DNA from 4 places in the Cellvibrio sp. KY-GH-1 genome. Region 1 is predicted to be linked to each of the others. Evidence: predicted binding sites of a transcription regulator. Region 1 holds the regulator's gene; each other region holds the start of a gene.
What was found. Region 1 encodes sigma-54, which starts transcription at its own class of promoters, with help from an activator protein. Its sites were predicted from a motif close to TGGCACANNNNTTGCNNT; they were not measured.
Positions count from the first base shown of each region.

Region 2: the regulator sigma-54 is predicted to act here: its motif matches at 1,596-1,613, upstream of flhA (flagellar biosynthesis protein FlhA).
Region 3: the regulator sigma-54 is predicted to act here: its motif matches at 1,492-1,509, upstream of glgC (glucose-1-phosphate adenylyltransferase).
Region 4: the regulator sigma-54 is predicted to act here: its motif matches at 3,105-3,122, upstream of D0C16_RS06155 (DUF1328 domain-containing protein).

Region 1 is NZ_CP031728.1:2,251,648-2,257,773, reverse strand. Features, by position in the region: gene D0C16_RS09790 (efflux RND transporter periplasmic adaptor subunit) at 1-123, opposite strand, end outside; gene D0C16_RS09785 (hypothetical protein) at 203-571, opposite strand; gene yjgA (ribosome biogenesis factor YjgA) at 722-1,240, opposite strand; gene D0C16_RS09775 (HPr family phosphocarrier protein) at 1,341-1,613, opposite strand; gene rapZ (RNase adapter RapZ) at 1,635-2,504, opposite strand; gene ptsN (PTS IIA-like nitrogen regulatory protein PtsN) at 2,517-2,969, opposite strand; gene hpf (ribosome hibernation-promoting factor, HPF/YfiA family) at 3,019-3,309, opposite strand; gene D0C16_RS09755 (RNA polymerase factor sigma-54) at 3,416-5,086, opposite strand; gene lptB (LPS export ABC transporter ATP-binding protein) at 5,322-6,047, opposite strand; gene lptA (lipopolysaccharide transport periplasmic protein LptA) at 6,053-6,126, opposite strand, start outside.
Region 2 is NZ_CP031728.1:930,156-936,281, reverse strand. Features, by position in the region: gene fliR (flagellar biosynthetic protein FliR) at 1-371, shown strand, start outside; gene flhB (flagellar biosynthesis protein FlhB) at 384-1,538, shown strand; gene flhA (flagellar biosynthesis protein FlhA) at 1,653-3,881, shown strand; gene flhF (flagellar biosynthesis protein FlhF) at 3,913-5,529, shown strand; gene D0C16_RS03885 (MinD/ParA family protein) at 5,724-6,126, shown strand, end outside.
Region 3 is NZ_CP031728.1:888,332-894,457, forward strand. Features, by position in the region: gene D0C16_RS03680 (glycoside hydrolase family 57 protein) at 1-164, opposite strand, end outside; gene glgC (glucose-1-phosphate adenylyltransferase) at 157-1,422, opposite strand; gene glgB (1,4-alpha-glucan branching protein GlgB) at 1,804-4,011, shown strand; gene glgA (glycogen synthase GlgA) at 4,037-5,485, shown strand; gene D0C16_RS03700 (ABC transporter ATP-binding protein) at 5,551-6,126, opposite strand, start outside.
Region 4 is NZ_CP031728.1:1,435,970-1,442,095, reverse strand. Features, by position in the region: gene D0C16_RS06170 (PhoH family protein) at 1-690, opposite strand, end outside; gene D0C16_RS06165 (BON domain-containing protein) at 922-1,599, opposite strand; gene D0C16_RS06160 (AI-2E family transporter) at 1,857-2,954, shown strand; gene D0C16_RS06155 (DUF1328 domain-containing protein) at 3,154-3,315, shown strand; gene D0C16_RS06150 (hypothetical protein) at 3,366-3,659, shown strand; gene D0C16_RS06145 (hypothetical protein) at 3,704-4,159, shown strand; gene D0C16_RS06135 (sigma-54 dependent transcriptional regulator) at 4,570-5,889, shown strand; gene D0C16_RS06130 (histidine kinase) at 5,909-6,126, shown strand, end outside.

The DNA of each region.
Region 1 (6,126 bases):
GCGAATTTGCTGATCGCTGATGGGCAGCGGGCTAGTGGTTTGGGCAACAGTGGGCCAGGCTGACACACAGGCAAAGGCCAACAGCCAGCGGCGAGCCGGCAGGGCGCGGATAGAAAAACTCATAAAAACCTCACAACCGCTCAGCACCAGAGTGCAGCGGCAATCCATTTACAGGGGAATAAAATTAAATGGCTGGCCTGTATCAGGCTGTGATTTGGCGTGGAGGTGCGCGCAGTGGCGGACGCAATCCTTGGTTGGTTTGCGGGTGGAAGGAAAGTATTAACAGGGTTTTGAAATAACCTTGTTGTGTCAACAACAGGATAACCAGACCGGCGATGAGCAACACCGCAAGGTTAAGATTTTTAGCGGGCGTGGTGTTTGACTCGGTGTCCACATGAGGGCTGGCTTTGTGGCCATAGGAATCGGCAAGCGAATCTTTGAAGAAAGAACTATCCAATGTCGCCGGGCTACCATCCAAAGGGATGTGACTGTGCAGGCCTAACAGGCCGGCACAAAACCAGCTGAACAAGGCTGCAAACGTCACTATCTTGGCGATATTGCGAACTTTCACGGGGGATGATTTGCTATTAGCTAAAAATTGACACGAAAAGCATCTTAACCTCGACCTTAAGGCAGGTCGAGCAAGTGCTGGGATTTTTGTGAATCTTTACATGGCCATCTTAAATAAAACTTAAGATGGCCTGTTGGGGGTGGTGATTGGTTAATCTTGCAGTTCAAGTTGGTCACGAATAAAGCCAAACAACTTGCGCGCGCTGGCAGCTGGCTTGTTTTCTTCCCGCTCTTTTTGTGCAGAGCGAATTAGCTGGCGTAAATGTTGGACATCAATGCCGGGACAGGAGGTTACCAATGTTTGGAAAATCTGCTTATCACCTTCAATGAGTAGGTCGCGATAGCGCTCGATCTGGTGTTGACGATGGACATACTGATCGTTGCGGTTTTGCATTTTATCCACGGCGGCTTTGATTTCCTCGTGGTTGCCCTCACGCATTAGGCGGCCGATATACTGAATCTGGCGGCGACGAGCGTCTTTCAGTGGCATTTTGCGGGCGAGATAAATGGCTTCCAGCAGGTCTTCGCTCAAGGGGAGCTGAGCCAGCTGCTTTTCATTCATAGCGATGAAGCTTTCTCCCAGCGCCTGCAGCGCATGCATATCGCGCTTAACTTGGGATTTGCTCAGGATGTAATCGTCGGGATTAATATCGTCGTAGTTGTAAACCATGGTGGTGCCGTTGGCTGAAACAGTAAAAGGGCGCGCAGCTTAGTGCAGTTGCCGCTTAAGGACAACCATTGTGCTGGCTATAGAGTAAACAATAGGCGATTTATTCGCCTTCTTCAAAGCGATCGGCGATCAGGGCGCGAATGGCGTTAAGAGCCGCTTCAGCGTCATCTCCCTCAATGCTGATCTGTAGGGCGGTGCCGCAGCTTGCCGCTAACAACATCAGTGACATGACGCTTTTCGCATCCGCCCAGTTGCCTTCACCGACTCGCACCAGAATTTTGGCCGTAAATTGGTTGGCCAGGGTGGCGAGCTTGGCAGCGGCGCGGGCATGAAGTCCGCGTTTGTTAATGATGTCGAGAATGTCTGTGTGCATTGCCAGTTTCTGTATGTGAAATCAGTGTTTTTTGTGTTTGTTAATATCGCGGTGACGCACTTGTACATCGCTAAAACTTTGGTCAAAGTGCTTTTGCAAACGCTCTGCTAAATAAACCGACCGGTGTTGTCCACCAGTACAGCCTATGGCAATGGTGATATAGCTGCGGTTGTTTGCTTGGTAGCGCGGCAGCCAGCGCGTTAGGTAGTGCTCAATATCGTCGTACATCTCCTTAACAGTTACCTGTTCCTCCAGGAAGTCAATCACGTCCTGATCTTTGCCTGTTTGTGGGCGCAGATTCGGCTTCCAGTGTGGGTTTGGCAGGCAGCGCGCATCAAATACCAAGTCGGCATTCACAGGTACACCGTGTTTGAACCCAAAGGATTCAAACAGTATCGCCATGGTGGATTCGCTGCGCCCAACCACGCGCTCTTTTACCAGGTCGCGCAATTCATGCAGGTTCAGGTGGCTGGTGTCGATTACCTGGTCTGCAGTATCGCGAATGGGTTCCAGCAGATGCTGTTCGGCGGTGATGGCTTCTTCCAGGCTGGTGTGTTTGTCAGACAGCGGGTGTTTGCGACGCGTTTCGCTAAAGCGCTGAATCAATACGGCCGGTTGGGAGTCGAGAAACAGGGTGCGAAATGGCAGGTGCGCATCCTTCAGAGTGTTGATCATCTGCGGGAAAATCGCTAAATCTTGCCAGGCATTGCGTACATCTATGCCAATCGCAAACTTTTGCTTATCGTCCTTATGGATCTGGATTTGGGCAACCAACGCCGGGAGCAGGCTGACAGGCAGGTTATCAATGCAGTTAAAACCCACATCCTCGAGTACGTGGAGTGCGGTACTTTTTCCCGAGCCTGAAAGGCCGCTGACAATAACCAGATGCATAAGGCTGTGCCTCTAGAGTGCCGCGATAGCTGCCTGGTAGAGCGCTTGATCGCTCTCCGCCTTGCGCAGCCGCTGGCGGTATTCCGGATTATTCAATGCGCCTGCCAGAGTAGCCAGGGTTTGCAGATGCTCATCATGAGCATCTTCTGGCACCAGCATCGCAAAGAGAATATCCACTGGTTGTGAATCTATGGCGTCAAAATCGATTGGTTCTGCCAAGGTAATCAACGCGCCTACTGTACCGGTGCAATTTTCCACGCGGCAGTGGGGAATGGCGACACCGTGGCCAATTCCGGTAGAGCCCAGGCGCTCGCGCCCTATAAGGCGCCGAAAAAGTTCATCGGCATCAATTGCTGGAATATCTTGCGCAATGGCATTGGCCAGCAATTCCAGTGCACGTTTTTTGCTGCCGCCTTCTACGCCGCACAGGGTGCGGCTGGCGCTGATAAGTGATTCGATTTGCATAACTCAACTGATGCCTTGGCATCCTCGGTTGCGCGCTGAAATCATTCAATTAACGATGACTGCGCATTTTTTCTTTGTGTTTAATTAATTGACGATCCAGCTTGTCTGCCAGGGCATCAATCGCCGCGTAAAGATCTTCGTGGGTTGAATCGGCATGGATATCTTTGCCGCTTACATGAATGGTCGCTTCTGCTTTTTGAATCAGTTTGTCTACGGAGAGAATTACGTGTGTTGTAGTGATGCGGTCGTGATGATTGCTCAGGCGTTCAATTTTACTGGTGACATAATCTCTTAATGAGTCCGTGACTTCGAGGTGATGGCCACTGATATTTATTTGCATAGGTGCTTCCTCATAGTTTGGCTGGCCAAGGGTGCCAGTCGATCAATAAAATCAATGCAGTGTTTGTTCTGCATGCAACATCCCTATCCAGTTTCCTGTATAAAAATTAAATCGTTTTGCGCTCATTTGACGGTGGAATATTCAGCGATTCACGGTACTTGGCAATAGTGCGACGCGCCACCTGAATTCCTTGTTCAGCGAGTAGATCGGTAATTTTACTGTCACTTAACGGCTTTTTAGGATTCTCGGCATTTACCAGTTTTTTGATAATGGCGCGAATCGCTGTTGATGAACATTCGCCGCCGCTGTCGGTGCTTACATGGCTGGAGAAAAAATATTTCAGCTCGAAGATGCCTTGCGGAGTGTGCATATATTTTTGCGTGGTTACGCGCGAAATGGTGGACTCATGCATTTCCACAATTTCGGCAATATCGTGCAACACTAAGGGCTTCATTGCCTCTGGCCCGTAATCAAGGAACCCGCGTTGTTTCTCGACAATACAGCTGGCGACTTTTAACAGGGTTTCATTGCGGCTTTGCAGGCTTTTCAAAAACCAGCGCGCTTCCTGCAAATTATCTTTCAGAAACGTATTGTCGCTGCTGGAATCAGCACGTTTCACCATGGATGCATAATCGGCATTGATACGAAGACGCGGTGCAATTTCTGGATTCAGCTCAACTAACCAGCGACCATCGCGCTTTTCTACAAAGACATCGGGTACTACATATTCTGTATCGCCACTGGCAATCATATCGCCCGGGCGCGGATTCAAGCTTTGAATCAATGCGACCGCTTGGCTCAATTCAGCTTCTTTTAGTTTGGTGCGCCGCATTAACTGGCGATAGTCGCGGCTGCCAAGCACAGGTAAATATTGTTTTGCGATTAATTTGGCAGAGTCGAGAAAGGGTGTCTTGGGGTCGAACTGTTGTAGTTGCACCAATAAACATTCAGACAGATTTTGGCTGCACACTCCGCAAGGGTCGAATTGTTGCAGGCGGTGTTGAACAGCAACGACTTCATCCAGCTCGAGCTCTTCAAATTCATCGCGCATGCCTTCGAAAATTTCTTCGAGCGTGATTGAAAGCATGCCGCTGGGTTCTACTGCATCGATGATAGCCATCGCCAGGATACGGTCACGGTCAGACATCGGTGTAAGATTAAGTTGCCACATCAAGTGATCATACAAAGAATCAGTTGCTGCACGACGACTTTCAAAATCGTTGTCTTCATTATCGTAATTGCTCGAGCTGCTGGATGAAGATGCCTGATATACATCGTCCCAGCTAGTGTCTACTGGCAAGTCGCTGGGGATCGCTTCACTCCAGTCGCCATTGTCGGCACTAAAGTTTTCACCTTCGCCATATACATCGGCATCACCAAAAGATTCACTTTCACCAAAACTCTCACCATCGCCGAAGCTATCGCCATCGCTAAAGTTGTCGCCTTCGGAATAATTGCTGGTTTCCTGATAACTATCACTATTGGCGGTGTAATTTTCGGTACCGCTGAAATCGGTGGTGTCATCCCCGTTAGTGTCGGCGGCGATTTCCTGCTGGCGATTGTAGTCGGTAGCGTCCAGCTCACTGCCTTCGTAATCTGAAGTTTGGCTGGGGGAATCAAAACCTTCTTCCACTTCAAGCATTGGATTGGATTCGAGTGCTTCCTGGATTTCCTGTTGTAAATCCAGAGTGGAAAGCTGCAAGAGGCGGATAGCCTGTTGCAGCTGGGGAGTCATGGTCAGCTGTTGACCGAGTTTGAGCTGGAGCGATTGTTTCATTGTGAGGTAGACAAACCCTTATGGCGCAGAAGCGTTATCAAAGCGCAGGATGAAAACAACAGATAAGCGGAGTTTAGTCAGGGTTTGCGCCGCAAGCAACAACCGTAAGCAATCTCTATGCCTAATAAATAAATAATGTTACTTGTCAAGTTGTTTGTCACTAGGATCAGCTGGGTAAATAGGTAATACCCAACGGGTCTTTGAGTTGAATGGTGATGTGTCGGCGGTAATTTAATTAGAGGCGGAAGTTCTCGCCCAGATAGACTTCGCGTACCTTGCTATTACTCAGCACGGTATCGGCATCACCCTCGGCGATAATATGGCCTTCGCTGACAATATAGGCGGTTTCGCAGATATCCAGTGTTTCACGTACGTTGTGGTCGGTAATGAGAACGCCTATGCCGCGATCTTTCAGGTGGCGAACAATTTCTTTGATGTCGTTTACCGAAATAGGGTCAACGCCGGCAAAGGGTTCATCAAGTAGGATAAATTTGGGATCCGTTGCCAGGGCGCGAGCAATTTCAACCCGGCGGCGTTCACCGCCTGACAGGGCCATGCCCAAACTGTCACGGATATGGGTAATGTGGAATTCATTGAGCAATGACTCCAGTTTTTCCTTGCGTTGGGCGGCGTTCATATCCTGGCGAGTTTCAAGAATTGCCATGATGTTATCGGCTACGCTCAGTTTGCGGAAAATCGAGGCTTCTTGCGGCAAATAGCCAATGCCAGCGCGGGCGCGGCCATGAATTGGCAAGTTGGTGATATCGCGTTCGTCGATCAGTACGGTGCCATTATCGGCGGGCACCAAGCCGGCGATCATATAAAAACAGGTGGTTTTGCCGGCGCCGTTTGGCCCTAGTAGGCCGACAATGTGCCCGCTTTCCACGGTAATAGAAACATCAATAACCACTTTGCGTTTCTTGTAGCTTTTGGCGAGATGGCGAGCATGCAAACGGGACATAGGCATTAATTTTGTGAGCTGGTTGATGGAGCGGCAGCGCTACTGGTTTCAGTGGGTGCGCTGGCTGGCGCAGGTGCTT
Region 2 (6,126 bases), 1.3 Mb from region 1:
TATTTTTGAGCACCAATGGTCATTTGGTGGTTTTGCAGTTGATGATTGACAGTTTCACAACCTTCCCGATTGGCGGTGGCGGCATGAACAGCGCGCACTTTTCCACTATTGTTGATATGGGTTCATGGATGTTTAGCGCAGCGCTGCTTATTACGTTGCCGCTCTTTACCTCGTTGATGATTGTTAATATGTCGTTCGGGGTTATGAGTCGTTCTGCTCCGCAATTGAACGTATTCACTGTTGGTTTTCCGATTACCCTGATTTTTGGTTTCATCCTGATGTGGTTTACCCTCGCTAATTTTCTGCCGGTATATTTCGAGGTTATGGAAGAGGGAATAAGCACGCTGCGTACTTTGGCATTGAGCCCCTAGGGAGCAAAAACAATGGCTGAAGAAGACGACAGCGGGCAGGAAAAATCGGAAGAGGCCAGTGCGCGAAAGATTGAGAAAGCGCGTGAAGAAGGTCAGATTCCCCGATCGCGTGATCTAACCACTACCGCTGTATTACTTTTGGCCGTGATTGGTATTTATATCTTTGCCGATTTTATGGCTAACAAGTTAATTGGCATAACCCGCGCAAATTTTGTAATTAGCCGCGAAACTATTTTTGATACCAATGCCATGATCGGTCACTTGGTAGCGGCAATTTACGATGGATTATTTAGCATTGCTCCCTTGATGGCGATTTTATTAATCGCATCGATTGTTGGTCCCATCGCATTAGGTGGTTTTATTTTTAGTAGTAAGGCTATGGAGCCAAAACTCAGCCGGATGGATCCGATCGCGGGTATCAAACGGATGTTTTCCATGCATTCTTTGATTGAATTGGGTAAAGCGCTGGCCAAAGTATTATTACTGCTGTGGGCCACGATATTGATTTTGCAATTCTATGCGCAGGATATGTTTCGCTTATCGGATGAAACCGTTGCGAATGCCATTATTCACTCGCTGGAGATTTCAATTTTCGCCACTATCGCCTTATCCGTTACGACTATTTTAATAGCTGCTATTGATGTGCCCATCCAGATTTACCAATACAACAAAAAGTTGAAAATGTCGCGCCAGGATCAAAAAGACGAGGCCAAAGACACTGATGGTAAACCGGAAGTTAAGGGGCGAATTCGTCAATTGCAACGCGAAATGGCACAGCGCCGCATGATGGGTAATGTACCGCAAGCGGACGTGGTCATTACCAACCCGGAACATTTTTCTGTGGCCTTGCGCTATGACCCGGAAAAAATGGATGTGCCGATCATGTTGGCTAAGGGGGGCGATCATGTCGCCATGAAGATTCGCGAAATTGCGAACGCCCATAAAATCGAAATTATTCAATCACCCGTGTTGGCGCGTGCGATTTTTTATACCACGGACGTGGACGAGGAAATTCCGTCTGGCTTGTATCTCGCGGTTGCCCAGGTGCTGGCATACGTATTTCAATTGCGAAATTTCCGTAAAGGCAAAGGCGATAAGCCGATGTATCCACGCAATATCAATGTTCCGCGTGATATGCGCTATGACGCGAAAGGTAAGCTTGAGTAATGCCTTGGTTTCCAAGGTTGGTCATCTTTTGCGTGATTCACTTCAATCAAATCAAGTAGGTACACTTCTTGCGATAACACGGAAAAATGACTCAACCGTCAAGAATCCGTGATTATGGCGCTACCGACTTTCAATCAATTCAATAATGTAAATGGCAGGGCGGTCCTTGGTTCCATCAAAGGCGCCGGGCGTGGCAATTTGGGTATTCCCATTTTGTTAATGATGCTGCTGGCAATGATCATATTGCCTATTCCACCGTTACTGCTGGATGTGTTTTTTACCTTCAATATTGCGCTTTCCCTCGTTGTATTACTGGTCAGTATTTACTCCTTGCGCCCGCTGGATTTCGCGGCATTTCCAACCATTTTGCTGATTGCTACTTTGCTGCGTTTAGGGTTGAACGTGGCTTCTACACGCGTAGTTTTATTAGAGGGACATCAAGGTGGTGATGCGGCAGGTAAGGTGATCGAAGCTTTCGGTCACGTAGTGATCGGCGGCAATTTGGCGGTCGGTATTGTGGTGTTTATTATTTTAATGATCATCAACTTCGTCGTGGTTACCAAGGGTGCAGGCCGTATTTCAGAAGTAAGCGCACGTTTTACCCTGGACGCGATGCCCGGCAAGCAAATGGCAATTGATGCTGATTTGAACGCTGGGCTGATCGATCAGGATCAAGCGCGTACTCGTCGTCAGGAAGTGGCGTCCGAGGCGGATTTCTACGGCGCTATGGATGGTGCGAGCAAGTTTGTACGTGGTGACGCGGTTGCGGGCATCATGATTATGTTCATTAACATTTTCGGTGGCTTTGCCATTGGAATGCTGCAGCATGATTTAGAGTTTGCCGACGCGTTTGAGAAATATACCATCCTTACTATCGGTGATGGCCTGGTCGCACAAATTCCTGGTTTGCTGCTGTCGGTCGCATCGGCAATTCTGGTAACACGCGTTAATAGCGCGCAGGACATGGGTAAACAAGTGGTTTCGCAAATGTTTACCTCGCCGAAAGCGCTCGCCGTGGCCGCGATTATGTTGGTGATTATGGGATCGATTCCCGGTATGCCACATCTGGCATTTTTGGGATTGGGGCTAATTTGTGCGGGCCTGGCGTATTTCATCCACTGGCGTAAACACCAACCCGCCGCTGTTGAAGAGAATTCCTTTATCCCCGCTGGGCAGCGTTTGGCAGGCGAGTCTCCGTCAGGGCCTACTGCAGGTGGTACGGCAAGTATCGCACCGCAGCCACGTTCCGTTCCTGCCTTGCCGCCCGGTACACCGGAATCACCCGAGTTGGGTTGGGACGATGTTCAACCCGTTGATGTCATCGGGCTGGAAGTGGGGTATCGCCTGATTCCTATGGTGGATAAAAATCAGGGCGGCGAATTGTTAGGCCGTATTAAAGGCGTTCGTAAAAAGCTTTCTCAGGAAATGGGATTTTTGATTCCATCTGTACACATTCGCGACAATCTGGATTTAAACCCCACCGGTTATCGCGTCAGCTTGATGGGCGTATCCATGGCGGAGGCTGATGTTTATCCTGATCGTGAGTTGGCGATTAACCCGGGACAGGTTTTCGGTTCGCTCGAGGGTATTAAAACCAAAGATCCTGCGTTTGGATTGGAAGCCGTTTGGATTAGCCCAGGCCAACGCGAACAGGCACAAACTCTTGGATACACGGTTGTTGATCCCAGCACGGTAGTGGCTACCCATCTCAACCAAATTCTCCAGCATCACACTTTTGAATTACTCGGCCACGAAGACGTTCAAAAACTGCTGGATATGTTGGCTAAATCATCGCCCAAGTTGGTGGAAGAATTAGTGCCCAACACCATCAGTATCAACACTTTGTTAAAGGTTCTACAAAACTTGCTACGTGAGCGGGTGCCTGTACGGGATATTCGTTCCATCGCCGAAGCATTGGCGGGTACTACGGGTAGGAGTCAAGATCCCGCCGCATTAACGGCCTTGGCAAGAGTGGCGCTGTGCCGGCAAATCGTCCAAAACATCATTGGAAACGAGCGAAACCTGCCTGTTATCACGCTTGAACCCAGCTTGGAACAGTTGTTGCTAAATACCGTGCAACAGGCACAAAAAGCTGGCGCTGATGACAGCGCGTTTATTGAGCCTGGATTAGCGGATCGTTTACAGCAATCGCTGATTGCAGCCGCACAAAAGCAGGAGATGGCTGGAAAGCCATTGGTATTACTGGTCGCAGCGCCTTTGCGCCCTATGCTCTCTCGCTTTGTTCGCCATAGCGTTCCGGAAATGCGAGTCCTGGCCTATACCGAAGTGCCGGACAATAAACAAATCAGTATCGATGCCAGCGTTGGTGCTGATAAGAAATAACCCAGGTCGCCCTTAAGGGCAGGAGTTGAATATGCAAGTCAAACGTTTCGTAGCTGCAGATATGCGCCGTGCGTTGGAATTGGTCCGCCAGGAATTGGGGCCAGATGCAATTATTCTCTCTAGCAACCGCATCGCCGAAGGCGTGGAGTTGCTGACGACTATGGGATCGGATTTCGAACTCAAGCAATTGCAAGCGCGCCCATTTTCCGAGGCGACCTTTGCTCCCACAGAGCCCTTGTTAAGCGATGGTGAAATCTCTCCACGCGTGATTGGTAAACCTGCGCGCAAACAAACACCGGTTATTACCCCGGTTGCGGATCATCCTAACGCGGGAAAAACGGGCGCGCAGCTGGCAGACGATATTGAAAAAGCCCGTCAGCGGATGATGGCCGCACGCAAGGCAGAAGAGTCGGCGAAAGAATTTTTGGTCGGCAAAAATACTGTCGTTAATGCGGGTATCCCACGTAACGCGTCAACACCGGTAACTCGGCCAAAACCCGGTATGAGCGCAGCCGACCGATATCCCCTGGTTGATGATGCGCCTGTCGTGACCCGATCAACAGCTACTACATCATCTGCCCGAAGTTCGGCGCAGAGCGCGTCGGTACTGTCACAAGAATCACTTTCGTTTCGTGAGACGCTGGTGAAAGAATCCCGCATTAAAGAATCGCGTGGGAATGTTAAAGACGCCGCTGCGTTTGCAGCGGAATTTTCATCCGCTCATCAGGCTTCCGCGCACAATGATTCGGCGGACCAAAATGCTCAGCTTTCCGAGCTGCAAGCAGAAATTGCCGATATGCGTTTTTTGTTAGAACAGCAATTGGATCGCCTTACTGGCCAGCAATCCATTCCCACCGATTCGCCGGTATTGGCTAGCGTAAGTCGTCGTCTGGAACGCTTGGGGTTACCCAAAGAAGTTGTTGCCAGCGTTATTAAAGCCTGTACCAAAAGCAAAACTCTGAGTGATGCCTGGCCTGATGCACTGGCAAACCTCGCCCATCAATTGCCGATTAACGGTCGCGATATAGTGGAGCAGGGTGGTGTGTTCGCATTTGTTGGTCCAACCGGCGTGGGTAAAACCACTACCATCGGCAAGTTGGCAGCACGCTATGTATTGCAACACGGCGCTGACAAGGTTGCGTTGATCACCACCGACACTTATCGCATCGCTGCGCACGATCAACTGCGTTCGCTAGCGCGGATTTTGCGCGTGCCGGTGCGCGTAGTGGATGAAGCCAATCCGCTTGATAACGTATTGCGCAGTTTGCGCCATTGCTCTTTGGTGTTAATTGATACCGCCGGTTTTCGCCATGGCGATCCACATTTGAAAGCGCAATTAGCAGCCTTGGCAGCGCAACAACAGGTAAAAACCTATCTGGTGATGTCGTGCAACAGCCAGGCACAAATGCTGAAAGCGTCAATTCATGCCTACGGCGCTGCACGTTTACAGGGTTGCATCCTAACCAAGCTGGATGAAACGGCGAGCATGGGCGAAGCATTGGGCGTGGTTATGCAAAGCCGACTACCAATCGCCTACACCACCGATGGCCAGGACATCCCTAAAAATATCGACGTGGCTCGCGCGCATCAGCTCGTATCAAAAGCAGTCGCATTGCTCAAAGCTAACGCCGCTACGGCGGTTTCTTAATCGGCAACGAAGCATAAGCATATGATTTTGCGGGTGAAACTGAAATTAGTCGGATGAATTGCCAATCCCTAACTATACTCAGATCACCATTAGCGGCGCCCTCGCAGGTAGATTTACTTTTCGTCCGCGTGCGCCACAAAGCAAGTTTAAGTTACCAACAGGTTTGCGTAACAAAATAGGTTTGGAGTGAGTTGATGAGCCAAATGCGACCAGTACAAGTGATCGCGGTATCCGGCGGTAAAGGCGGAGTAGGCAAGAGCAATATTTCGGTGAATTTAAGCATTGCGCTGGCTGAATTACGTCGTCGAGTGGTGTTGCTGGATGCGGATCTCGGGTTGGCCAATGTGGATGTGCTGCTAGGTGTTCGCGCTACCCACACGCTCGCCGATGTACTTGCCGGTACCCACAGCTTAAGTGAAGTGCTGGTTAACGGGCCTGGCGGTATGAAAATTGTTCCAGCGTCTTCCGGTGTACAGCGTATGGCGGAATTAAGCACGGCGGAGCACGCTGGTTTGATTAACGCTTTTAATGAATTGTCCGATCAAGTCGACATATTGGTGATAGATACCGCGGCTGGTATTTCCGATACCGTGGTCA
Region 3 (6,126 bases), 1.4 Mb from region 1:
TTTGCCGCCGGCTGCGCTTCTATATGCGCAGCCATGTCGACATAGTCTTTAATGGCGTGAAGATAAGTCCAGGGAAAATAGTATTCACCCGTCATAATGTCGCGATAGTCTGGCTGGTGCATATGCCAAAGAAATACGACCTTCGTTTTGCCATTGTTAGCCATTGATATCATCCTGTCCTAACATGTCGGGAGTGACCAGCACAACGCCTTTAGGTGAGACGTGGAAACGTTTTTTATCGGCTTCCAAGTCATAACCAATGACGGTGCCCTCGGGAATTTTGCAGCGGCGATCAATGAGCGCTTTGCGTATTTTGCAGCGACGCCCTACTTCAACACTGGGGAATAAAACGGAGTCTTCGATTTCACAATAAGAGTGAACGCGAACACGCGGGAACAGCAAGGAATGCTTTACCGCAGAGCCAGAGATGATACATCCGCCCGCAATCAACGAATCTACAGCGTAACCACGACGTCCATCGTCATTGAACACAAACTTTGCTGGCGCAACTTGTTCCTGATAGGTCCAGATAGGCCAAGCGGCGTCGTACAAATCCAATTCAGGTGTGATGCCGGTTAATTCAAGGTTTGCTTCCCACAATGAATCCACAGTTCCTACATCGCGCCAATAGGCATCACCGCCCGAGACGGGGTCGCGGAAAGGAAACGCGCTTACGCGATGGGTTTTAATCATGGACGGAATGATATCTTTACCAAAATCGTGCGACGAATTTGGATTGTCACGATCTTTTAATAGCTCGCGGAATAATACTTTTGTACTGAATACATAGATTCCCATCGATGCGAGTGCTTTATCGGGTTTGCCTGGCATGGGCTCTGGTTTTGGCGGCTTCTCAGTAAACTTAACGATGCGATAATCCTTGTCCATGTCCATAACGCCAAAAGCGTGTGCGATGTCCAAGGGAACTTCGATACAACCTACGGTGATATCTGCACCGCGCTCAACGTGCGCTGCGATCATGGTACCGTAGTCCATTTTATAAACGTGGTCACCCGCAAGGATTAATACATATTCCGGGTTGTGACGACGAATGATGTCGATGTTTTGTAATACGGCATCCGCAGTACCCACGTACCAGGATTCGCTCAGGCGCTGCTGCGCCGGCAGTAGCTCAACAAATTCACCAAGCTCACCACCAAGAAAGCCCCAGCCTCGTTGTACATGGCGATCAAGTGAGTGAGATTTATATTGGGTAAGCACGCTAATGCGGCGAATGCCGGAGTTAACACAATTTGAAAGAGGAAAATCGATGATGCGAAATTTACCGCCAAAATGTACCGCAGGTTTTGCACGCCAATCGGTAAGTTGATGTAACCGGGAACCTCGACCACCAGCCAAAATTACCGCCAGTGTTTCTCGCGTAAGACGACTAACAAAACGACCTGATGTAGGTGTACTCATTACAACGTATTCCTTATGGCTATTGTGTGTAACAACGATGAAATTTTTGTGACCTCGTTGACAAGAGTGAGAGCAATATCAGTGCCAATAAATTGATTTGCTGCAAACTCTACCCGACCCCAAAAATTGTTGGTGCATTTTTTTGCGGTTTTGTTGCCCGCTTTGAATGCAAAGCTAAGTGTAGCCACAAGTTTGGCACCGAACCTGCAAATGTCTTTCACTGAGATCAAATTTTTGCAAAAAAATGGTGCAACAAAAGTCGTCAATAATGGCTAAGCTAGTAGATCCCACGCATGTGACGTTTTTATGTAGCCCAAAACTGTGCAAATAATGTTTTAAGTAATATAACGCGCCATCTTTTTTACATTAGGAATCAAGTGCATGTTGAATCAAAAGCAGGACAAACCTTTATCTCACGAGATGTTACGCATAGTTACCGCTACCCATCATGATCCCTTTGAAGTCCTAGGTCGCCACCCACTTTTAAGCGCCGCGTCCTCCTCCGCAGACACACTTGTCAGACTTTATTTACCGGGCGCCCGCAGCGCGTCGCTGCTGATAGATCAACAACTCCACGGACTAAACCGTATAGAAGGCACAGATTTTTTTGAATGGTACGGATTGGCGGCCAAGCTTCCGAAGCATTATCAAGTCCAGTGGTTTGACCGTCACAACGTGATGCATACCGAATTTGATCCTTACTGTTTTGCACCATTATTGGGCGACATTGATATGCACCTTTTTGCTGAAGGGCAACATTGGAACATCTATCAGCATTTGGGAGCGCACCTACGTACGGTTGACGGTGTAGAAGGGGTATTGTTTGCAACCTGGGCACCTAATGCCGAACGCATAAGTGTCGTAGGCGACTTTAATGATTGGGACGGTCGTCAGCACCCTATGCGAGTGAGGGGTGGAAGTGGCTTATGGGAAGTATTTATCCCTGGAGTCAAACCTGGTGCGTTATATAAATTTGAGGTCCGCAATCGCGCAACTGGTGCTGTATTCCTGAAATCAGATCCCTACGGGCAAGCATTTGAATTGCGTCCGCAAACCAGCTCAATCATTAAAGCCCAATCAGAATATTCATGGCACGATGACGAATGGCTTAACCGTCGCGCGCATTGGGATTGGCAACATGCGCCTATGTCGATATATGAGGTCCACCTCGGGTCCTGGCGTCGCGGTTGGGCCGGTGAGTTTATGAATTATCGCGAGCTGGCTCACCAACTCGTGGATTATGTGAAGCCGTTAGGATTCACGCATGTTGAAATCCTGCCAATTAGTGAGCACCCCCTGGATGATTCATGGGGCTATCAAACGACTGGCTACTACGCACCGACCAGCCGATTCGGTACGCCAGATGACTTCCGCTATTTTGTGGATTACCTGCATCAAGAGGGTATCGGCATTATTCTCGATTGGGTGCCGGCCCATTTCCCCAAAGACGCCCATGCCCTCGCCCGCTTTGATGGCTCTGCACTTTATGAGCACGAAGATCCGCGTTTGGGAGAGCACCGCGATTGGGGAACACTGATATACAACTATGGTCGCAACGAAGTCCGTAACTTCTTGTTAGCCAACGCGCTCTTTTGGCTGAAGGAATATCATATTGATGGTTTGCGTGTAGATGCAGTGGCCTCCATGCTGCATTTGGATTATTCCCGCGAACATGGTGAGTGGATTCCCAATATTCACGGGGGCAATGAAAACCTTGAAGCTATGGCCTTCCTACAGCAACTCAACGAAGTTTGTCACGGGCAGCATCCTGGAACATTAGTAATAGCCGAAGAGTCAACAGCATGGCCACAAGTAACCCGCCCGACCTGGGTCGGCGGATTGGGCTTCTCCATGAAGTGGAATATGGGCTGGATGCACGACACACTGGATTACATCAGCAAGGATCCTGTGCACCGTCAGTACCACCACAATCAGCTAACCTTCGGCATGATGTACGCCTTCAGCGAAAACTTCCAACTGCCCTATTCACACGATGAAGTTGTTCATGGCAAAGGCAGCATGATCAATAAAATGCCGGGTGATGATTGGCAAAAATTCGCCAACCTGCGTTTACTCTACACCTATCTCTATACCTACCCAGGCAGCAAGCTTTTATTTATGGGCAGTGAATTCGCGCAATGGAGTGAGTGGGCGCATGGCCGTTCGCTGGATTGGCATCTGCTGGATTACGATCGCCATCAAGGCATACAAACCTTGATAAAAGATTTAAACCATTGTTACACCAGCATGCCTTCACTTTACCAACGTAGTTTCCGCGGTGATGGTTTTGAATGGGTTGACTGTCATGACAGTACCCAATCGATTGTTAGCTACATCCGTAAAAGTGACCAAGATTTTTCCATAGTCATATTGAATTTTACGCCTGTACCGCGCACGGCTTATCGAATTGGTGTTCCGGTTGCAGGCAGCTATCGCGAAATGCTCAATTCAGATTCTTCGTTCTATGGCGGTAGCAACATGGGGAATGACAACCCACTCTACAGCCAACCAGTGCCCTGGATGAACCATCAGCAATCACTGGAAATAAATTTGCCACCACTCGGTGCATTAATTTTAAAACTGTCCTGATTAATTAGCTCAAGAAGGATCACTTATGCAGAAGATTTTATTTGCAACCAGTGAAGTTTATCCGTTAATAAAAACCGGCGGACTCGCCGATGTAAGCGGCAGTTTGCCGCGCGCATTATTAAAGCTCGGCTGCGATATAAAAATCCTGCTGCCTGCTTATCCCGGTGTTTTGGAAAAAGCGGCCAGTGTAGGATTGAAACAAATCGCACAACTGGAAATTGATGGCAACGCCGTAATCATCAAACAAACCCGATTGCCCGGTACAAAAGTCGCTGTATGGTTAGTGGATATTGCCGAGTTTTCCGAACGCGCGGGTAACCCATATTGCGGACCCGACGGCAACGATTGGTACGATAATCACAAACGCTTTTATATTTTTTCCAAAGCGGCTGAACTAATTGCTCTTAATCAAGCCAACCTGGATTGGCAACCGGATATCGTCCACTGCAATGACTGGCAAACGGGGTTAATTCCCGCACTGCTATCGTTACACCCCGATCATCCCGCAACGGTTTTTACGATTCACAATCTCGCCTATCGCGGGCTGTTTTCACATCAAGCGTTTGCGGAATTAAATCTACCGCAGGCGTTTTGGCATCACGAGCGTTTGGAATTTTACGGGCAAATGTCGTTTATTAAAGGCGGCATTGCGTTTGCGGATTACGTAACCACTGTCAGCCCGAGTTATGCGCGGGAAATTCAAAAGCCGGAATTTGGTTATGGCCTGGACGGATTACTCCGCTATCGCAGTGACTCGCTGGCAGGAATACTAAACGGTATCGATAATGACGAATGGAACCCAGGTACTGATGCGCATCTTGTCGCAACTTATAATCGCCGAACACTTGGCAACAAACGCAAAAACAAACAAGCGCTCCAAGAGAAAATGGGCTTGGCTGTAAATAGCGAAATTCCATTGTTAGGGTTTATCGGCCGTTTGGTAGATCAAAAAGGAGTGGACTTGATTCTCTCCCAGATGAGCCGCCTGTTAACCTCCAATTACCAATTAGTGATTTTGGGTAGCGGGTTTCCTCACTATGAACAGACTTTGCGGAACATAGCTGAGCAGAATCCCCACAAGGTAGCAATTCATTTGGGATACGATGAATCCCTGGCTCATCAAATTGAAGCGGGAAGCGACATTTTTCTGATGCCTTCCATATTTGAGCCTTGCGGTTTGAATCAGATGTACAGCCTGCGCTACGGAACTCTTCCCGTTGTACATGCAGTGGGTGGTTTGCGCGATACGGTAGTTGAACATTCTCTTGATGAAATTGCCAATGGCGCGAACGGCTTTGTGTTCCAACAACCGGAAGGTGATGAGTTATTCGCCGCATTAGAACGTGCTACCCTCGCCTATCACCAGCCAGATGTCTGGAAGAAATTACAGCTCAACGCCATGAGTCAGGATTTTTCGTGGCAAACCAGCGCGAAAGCTTATTGCGATATCTACACAGAACTACAAACAAAGTGATTCCAGATCATGTTCGATTCAGAGCATAAAAAATGAGCCGGATGGCTCATTTTTTTTAAAAAATCCTATAGCGTAGGAATAGCTGCCAATAGCTGTTGCGTATAGGCGTGCTTAGGGGCGCCGAATAGTTCTTCTGTAATCCCCTCCTCCACTAATTTTCCTTTTTGCATTACCACCACACGATCGCATAAGTAACGAACCACTGACATATCGTGTGAAATAAACAACATGGTTAATTGGTGCTTTTCCGTTAAATGAAGCAGTAACGCCAAAATTTGCGCCCGTATTGTTACATCCAATGCAGATACGGGTTCATCAGCGATAATTAATTTGGGTTTTAGTGCAATAGCTCTTGCGATGGCAATACGTTGCCGTTGGCCGCCGGAAAATTCGTGTGGGTACTTACGTAAAAAACGCCTGTCCAAACCAACGTCATCCATTAATTGGTTTACTTGTTCCAGCACCGTATTTTTATTTGCTAATCCATGCACGAGCAGCGGTTCAGCGAGCGTATCAAACACTGTCATTCTTGGGTTCAGCGAAGCATAAGGATCTTGGAATATCATTTGAAAATCGCGACGGGCAATTTTTAAATCATCATTCGCGATATGTGTCAGATCTTTTCCATTGAACAGAACTTC
Region 4 (6,126 bases), 820 kb from region 1:
GCCAACAGTATCGAAGCCCAACATTTCAAATAGGGCATCGTAGAGAGGGCGCAAATAGGGGTCGACTTTCTGGGCCAGATCACCCGGTAAAAAGCCCAGCTTTTCGCCGGCTTCTACCGCCGGGCGAACCAGCAATATGCGCTCGATTTCATTCTTTAACAAGGCTTCTACCGCGCAAGCTACCGCGAGGTAGGTTTTACCAGTACCGGCCGGGCCAATACCAAAGTTGATATCGTGTTTTTGTACTGCTCGCACATAGCGTTGCTGGTTTAAACCGCGCGGTTTAATTGTGCACTTCTTGGTGCGTATCAGCGTAATGCCTTCATCGGCGTCTACTTCCCTGGCGTCAGCTGGAAAGGCCTGCGCTTCGGTTTGATCAAGTTGCTGCATAAGCTGTTCTATACCTGAGGTTTGCAGAGCCAGATGAACTTCGTCCGGGGTGAGTTCTGCGTGTTCGGTCAGTTGGTAAAGGTTGCGCAAAAGTTCGGCGGCCGCGCGAGTGGTATCGGCAGGACCGATTAGCTCGAAATCTGTACCGCGGTGGCGGATTTCTATATCAAGGCGTTCTTCGATCTGGCGCAGGTGCTGGCCTAGCAGACCATTGAGATTCGCGAGTCGGCGACTGTCACCAGGCTCCAGACTCAGCTGGTGGGTAACGGTTTCCGGGGCGGAGGTGACGTGACTATTCAAAGCAGGTATAGATCTCTTTCAGCTTCAGTTAAGGTAAGACTAAACCATTAAACCCCGAGGTTAAAGTATAAATTTCAGGGACTTAGCGATAAATGGTTACAAAACTTATTGTTAAATGTGAAGTATGTTATTTAAGTTGCTGTATTTTAAGTGGTTTCATTCCCCGGAATTGAAGGGCGTGATCGCCTCCAATTCCGGGGCGCAAACCTAAGGTTGGTCCGGGCGGTGGCGTTAGGATTTGATTACCAGCTTATTGACCACGTTCTTCACGTCATCCTGCTTCGCGGCGATCGCCTGTGCGAGATCCTTTTGCGCCCCGGTATGCACTTTGCCCGACAAGGTTACTACGTCCTTATAGGTGTCGACATTAATTTCCAGGCCTTCGACATTTTTGGATGCCAGTAGCTCGGTTTTTATCGCCGCTGTTGTAGAGACATCGTCGACATATTGCGAGAGGCTACGACGATTGCTGCTAACTGATTGCGCTCCTGCAGTAGTTGGCTTTGACGTAACCTTGATATTGTTTTTCACCAAATCGATCCCCTCGATCCCCAGTGCAATATTTTCGGCGAGTTCCTTTTCAATATCTGTGTTCACTTCACCACCGAGTGTGGCGACGTTGTTGTCGACATTAATATCTATATCCAAAGCATCAAGATGTTTATTCAGTACCAATGCTGTCTCCAGCTTGCTTTCAATCCAGCCATCTTTAAATGCTGCTTTACTATCTTTCCAGGATTGTTTGCTGTCCTGCTTAAAATCGGCCCAGTATTCTGCAGCAGATTTTTTATCGGAATTGATGTTCGTCTCTGCATCGTGCGCAATGGCAGCCGAAGTGATGCTGACTGTTGTTGCAATAATAAATGCGCTTAATAGAGTTTTAAGGGAGTTGAATTGTAATGATTTCATGGTGGTTCTCCTTCCGCTAAAAATAGCGTTCATTAAGTTGGCGGCATAGTTTTCTATGCGTGCACTTGGGGTAGTGCGGAAATTGTGCCAGCTCTCAAAAAAATTAGATAAGTTGTTGAAAAGGTATTGTTTTTTTAATATATGCAAATTTTATGTGGGTTGCATTTTTGAAAATGCTACAAAGTTTAATTTCTTTTTTTTAACTGGTACGAAAATGGCTAGTAGATATTGTTGTTAAAAAAATTGAGAGAAATACGATGAATACTCACGTTCATATCAAGGATTTACGGGAGCTCAGGCAAGTGCCTGATCATTCAATTTCTATAGCGTTAAAAGTTCTTGTCGTTATAGCTGTTTTGTATACCTTATATTTTTGTGGCTCGCTGGTCCTTCCTATATTTGTCGCAGGTTTTATCGCATTATTTTCCAGTCCGCTAACCCGGCTTATTGAAAAGTCCGGCCTTCCGCGATCACTCGCAGCCGCCTTTGTCATAAGTTTACTTATTTTTTTGATGGTCTTGACTTGTGTATTTTTAGTGGACCCGGCCAGTCACTGGATAGGTCGATTGCCGGAATTAAGCGATAAAATAGCAGTTGCTACAGGTGAGTTGGCATCATCATTCGATTCAATTAAAAGCTACTTGTTTCCTGTCGTAGAGGTAGAAGGAGCTATGGTTAGCGTCGCAGAGTCCTTGTTAGTGGCTGCTTTTTCTGCCGTGGCAGGAACTACCGCGACGTTTGTTATTCAGATAACCGTTGTGTTTGTAATTGCGTATTTTTTCCTTGTATACGGCGATGCGCTCATGCGCAATTTGCTGCGAGCACAGTCATCCTTTAGTGAAAAGCGAAAGACTGTCATTATTTTTCAAACTGTACGCGATGATATTTCTCATTATGCGCTGGTTATTTTTCTTATTAACGCAGGCTTGGGTATGGCTACCGCTGGGGTCATGTTTGCCTTAGGGGTTGGCGACCCTTTGCTGTGGGGAGCGTTAGCTGCAACGTTGAATTTTGCCCCTTACTTAGGGCCTTTATTCTTATTGGTGATTCTTACAGGGGTTGGTTTTATAGAATGCGAATCTATAGGGGGCGTACTGATGGTTCCCGGGGTTTATCTGTTGTTGAATTTTTTTGAATCGCAATTCGTAACACCAACGGTGCTAGGTAAGCGATTTAATATGAATCCTCTGTTGGTTGTATTGTGGATGTTTGTCTGGGGTTGGGTATGGGGTGTTATCGGGATTTTGATTGCAATTCCAATGTTAGTTTTTTTTAAAATACTCGCCGTCCATATTGGATTAGTTGGTGGTTGGATAAATATTCTTGATGTTTCTCCAGGTTCTTCGCGGTGTTAAAAAAATTATTAAAAATTGAAAAATTTTCAAAATATTGAGTTTTATTAGTTGCGAAATAATTTTCACGTATTTTAAGTTATATATTTAACGTATTGAAAATTAAGTAGTTATAGTTGAATTTAAGTCGATTAAAGCTATTTTTTGGAAGATTGGCACGGTCATTGTTACAGGCATAGTAATCCCTTAAAGGAGGTTTTTTATGTTGTACTACTCGATTGTGTTTTTTGTGATTGCAATTATCGCTGGTTTGCTGGGGTTTGGTGGCATTGCAGGTGCCGCTTCAGGAATAGCACAAATACTATTTTTTATTTTCATTGTGTTATTTGTTCTATCCCTGCTATTCGGACGGCGGCGCCTATAACCAAGTTGATATCCCTGCCGATCTACTTTACTAACATAGAGGAAATGATTATGGCTACCACATCTTCACTCAAAAATTCGGGTAACGAAAAGCTCAATGACATTACTATGTCAGAAGCAATTACCCAATTCAAAGAGGCCACTTCCGGTGTTTATGATGCAGTTAGCATGATAGGCGCTGCATCCGCCGCCTCGGCAACAAACCGCATTAATGCAGGTAAGGAGCAGGCTATGGAATTGGAAGCAAAAGCGGAGGACGTAGTAAAGGCCAGGCCACTTGTGGCAATTGGTGTTGCCTTTGCAACGGGGTGGTTGGTGTCACGCCTATTACAAAGTCGGCACTAAACCCCGTATCGGGCTTCTGAGTTTTATATCTGGAGAGTTTGATCATGGAAATACATGATCTGAAAAATGGTCCCCCCGAAGAGCAAGCAGCTTCGGGGGGTTCCAGTTTAACCAGCGAATTGGAAAATACCTTACAGCTCGGAGCGCAAGTTATTCACTGTGCCGTTGGTGTGGCAGATTTAGCAAACGCGGAACTACAGCTTGCAATCCATTCATTACCCAGGTTGCTGATGTTGTGGCTAATTAGCATGCCAATACTGCTAATCACATGGTGTTCGTTTTCGGTATTGATTGCCTGGTGCGTATATGAGTTGAGCAATATTGGGGTGCTTGGATTTCTGGTGTTTTTTTTAATGCAACTATTTCTGTTATTGGTCTGTAATTCGTTGTACAGAAAATATCGTACACGAATGATGTTACCAAACACGTCAGCGCAAATTCGAGATTTTATAAAGGTGCTCAATTATGGATCTTCAAGCAAGGGTGAAACAAAAAAATAGCCAGTTACTGGTGCATCGCAATGTGCTGTTATTGAACATGCGGCGCCATGTAGTGGCGAGTGATTCTAAAAAGCTACTGCCGGCTTTTGTAATCGCTTCGTTTTTCTTGGGGTTCATTTCGTATCGCGCGCGCGGTTTCTTTGGTGGCATTCAAGCATTAAAAATGGTTAGGCGTTTTCTTCTTTTTGGTCGCAGTTGAATATTGACTGGTGTCACGTTTTTCCAGGTCTGTTTATTTATTCAGAAAGTGTTCATGTTATTTAAAAGTGAGCAGTTGTTATTTTTGATGGCGCATCGTTTTCTTTAAAATAGTGATAGAAGTCGCTAACTGATTGATTTGATCTGCATTATCCTCTGTGAGTGGTGCTAGAATGGTTCTGCGCTCCGCTGGTAAACATGAGGGTAATATCGTGGCTGAAGTACTATTAGTTGACGATGACAATATTTTTTTGGATGCTACGGCAGAGCTGTTGAAGCTTTTGGGGCACAACGTAAAGGCGGTAAGTTCGGTTGCACGTGCGCGTGAGTTGATTGACGAGTTTCATTTCACGCACATGATACTTGATCTGATTTTGCCGGATGGAATTGGTTTGCACTTGTTAGATGCTTTGCCAGAAAGAAGCAATACGAAAATTATTCTTGTAACTGGCCATCCCTCCGTGAAAGAAATTGTTAAAAATCTATACGGCTCAAATGTTAATTACCTGATTAAACCTATCGATCTTTCGCAACTACAATCAATTTTTGTTGAAAGTAAGCCACTGACTGCTATTCAGCAAAAAAGTTCATCTTTACATTTCAATTATTTGGTGGGCGAATCAGAGCCCATGAAAAACCTTTATCAAATGATCGAGCGGGTAGCCGCAACCAAAGCCAATGTAATGCTGATGGGTGAGAGTGGTGTTGGTAAAGAAATGGTGGCGGCTGCGATCCATTATGCCAGTAACGTAGAGGGAGATTTTGTTGCTACAAATTGTGGTGCGTTTTCGCGTGAATTGATCAATAGTGAGCTATTTGGTCACGAAAAAGGGGCCTTTACTGGGGCGTCTCATCGTAAAATCGGTGTGTTTGAGCAGGCGGATAAAGGGACTTTATTTCTGGATGAAATCACCGAGATGCCACTGGATTTGCAGCCCAATTTATTGCGTGTCCTTGAGACACAAAAATTAGTTAGGCTGGGCTCTGTCGCGTCCGTTGATGTTGAAACAAGAGTGGTTTCTGCTACTAACCGTACGGAACTTGAAATAGCTGAGCAACAGTGTTTACGCCAAGATTTATATTTTCGACTTGCGGTCTTTCCTATTCATATCCCGCCGTTGCGAGCGCGCAAAAGTGATATTCCATTGTTGGTTGAGTATTTTCTTAACACATTCAACCAGCAATATGACAGTGAAGTTAGTATTAGCGAGCAATCTTTGGGGCGATTAATGGATTATGACTGGCCCGGAAATGTGCGTGAATTGCGTCACGCTATTCACCGTGCCTATATCATGGCAGATCCACAGACGAAGCAACTGCTACTTCCAAATGACCTTACATCGCCTTTTTCCAAAGTTAGCTCACAGCAAGCGGCTGGAATTACGGTAGGTAAAACCGTCGAAGAAGTGGAGCGTGAATTGATAGAAGTTACTTTGCAGCATTTTGATGGCGACAAAAAGCAAACAGCGGATATGTTGGGGATTAGCTTGAAGACGCTTTATAACCGCTTAAACAGTTATGTAGACGCATAGTGTTAGTTTTGGAGGGCCAATGGATAGCAAAGTTATTAGCGATAGATTAATACATGATGTACGTAATCCATTGAACAATATTTCGATCAATGCTGAGTTGGGGAAGCTTACATTGGAGAGGACTGGCGATATAGCCCGCGCGATACGGATTTTTGAAGTTATTTTACTCGAGTGTCGCGCGTGTAGCACGAGGTTGGACGCATTCAAAAGCACCAACGGTCCCGATGAGGCAGGACG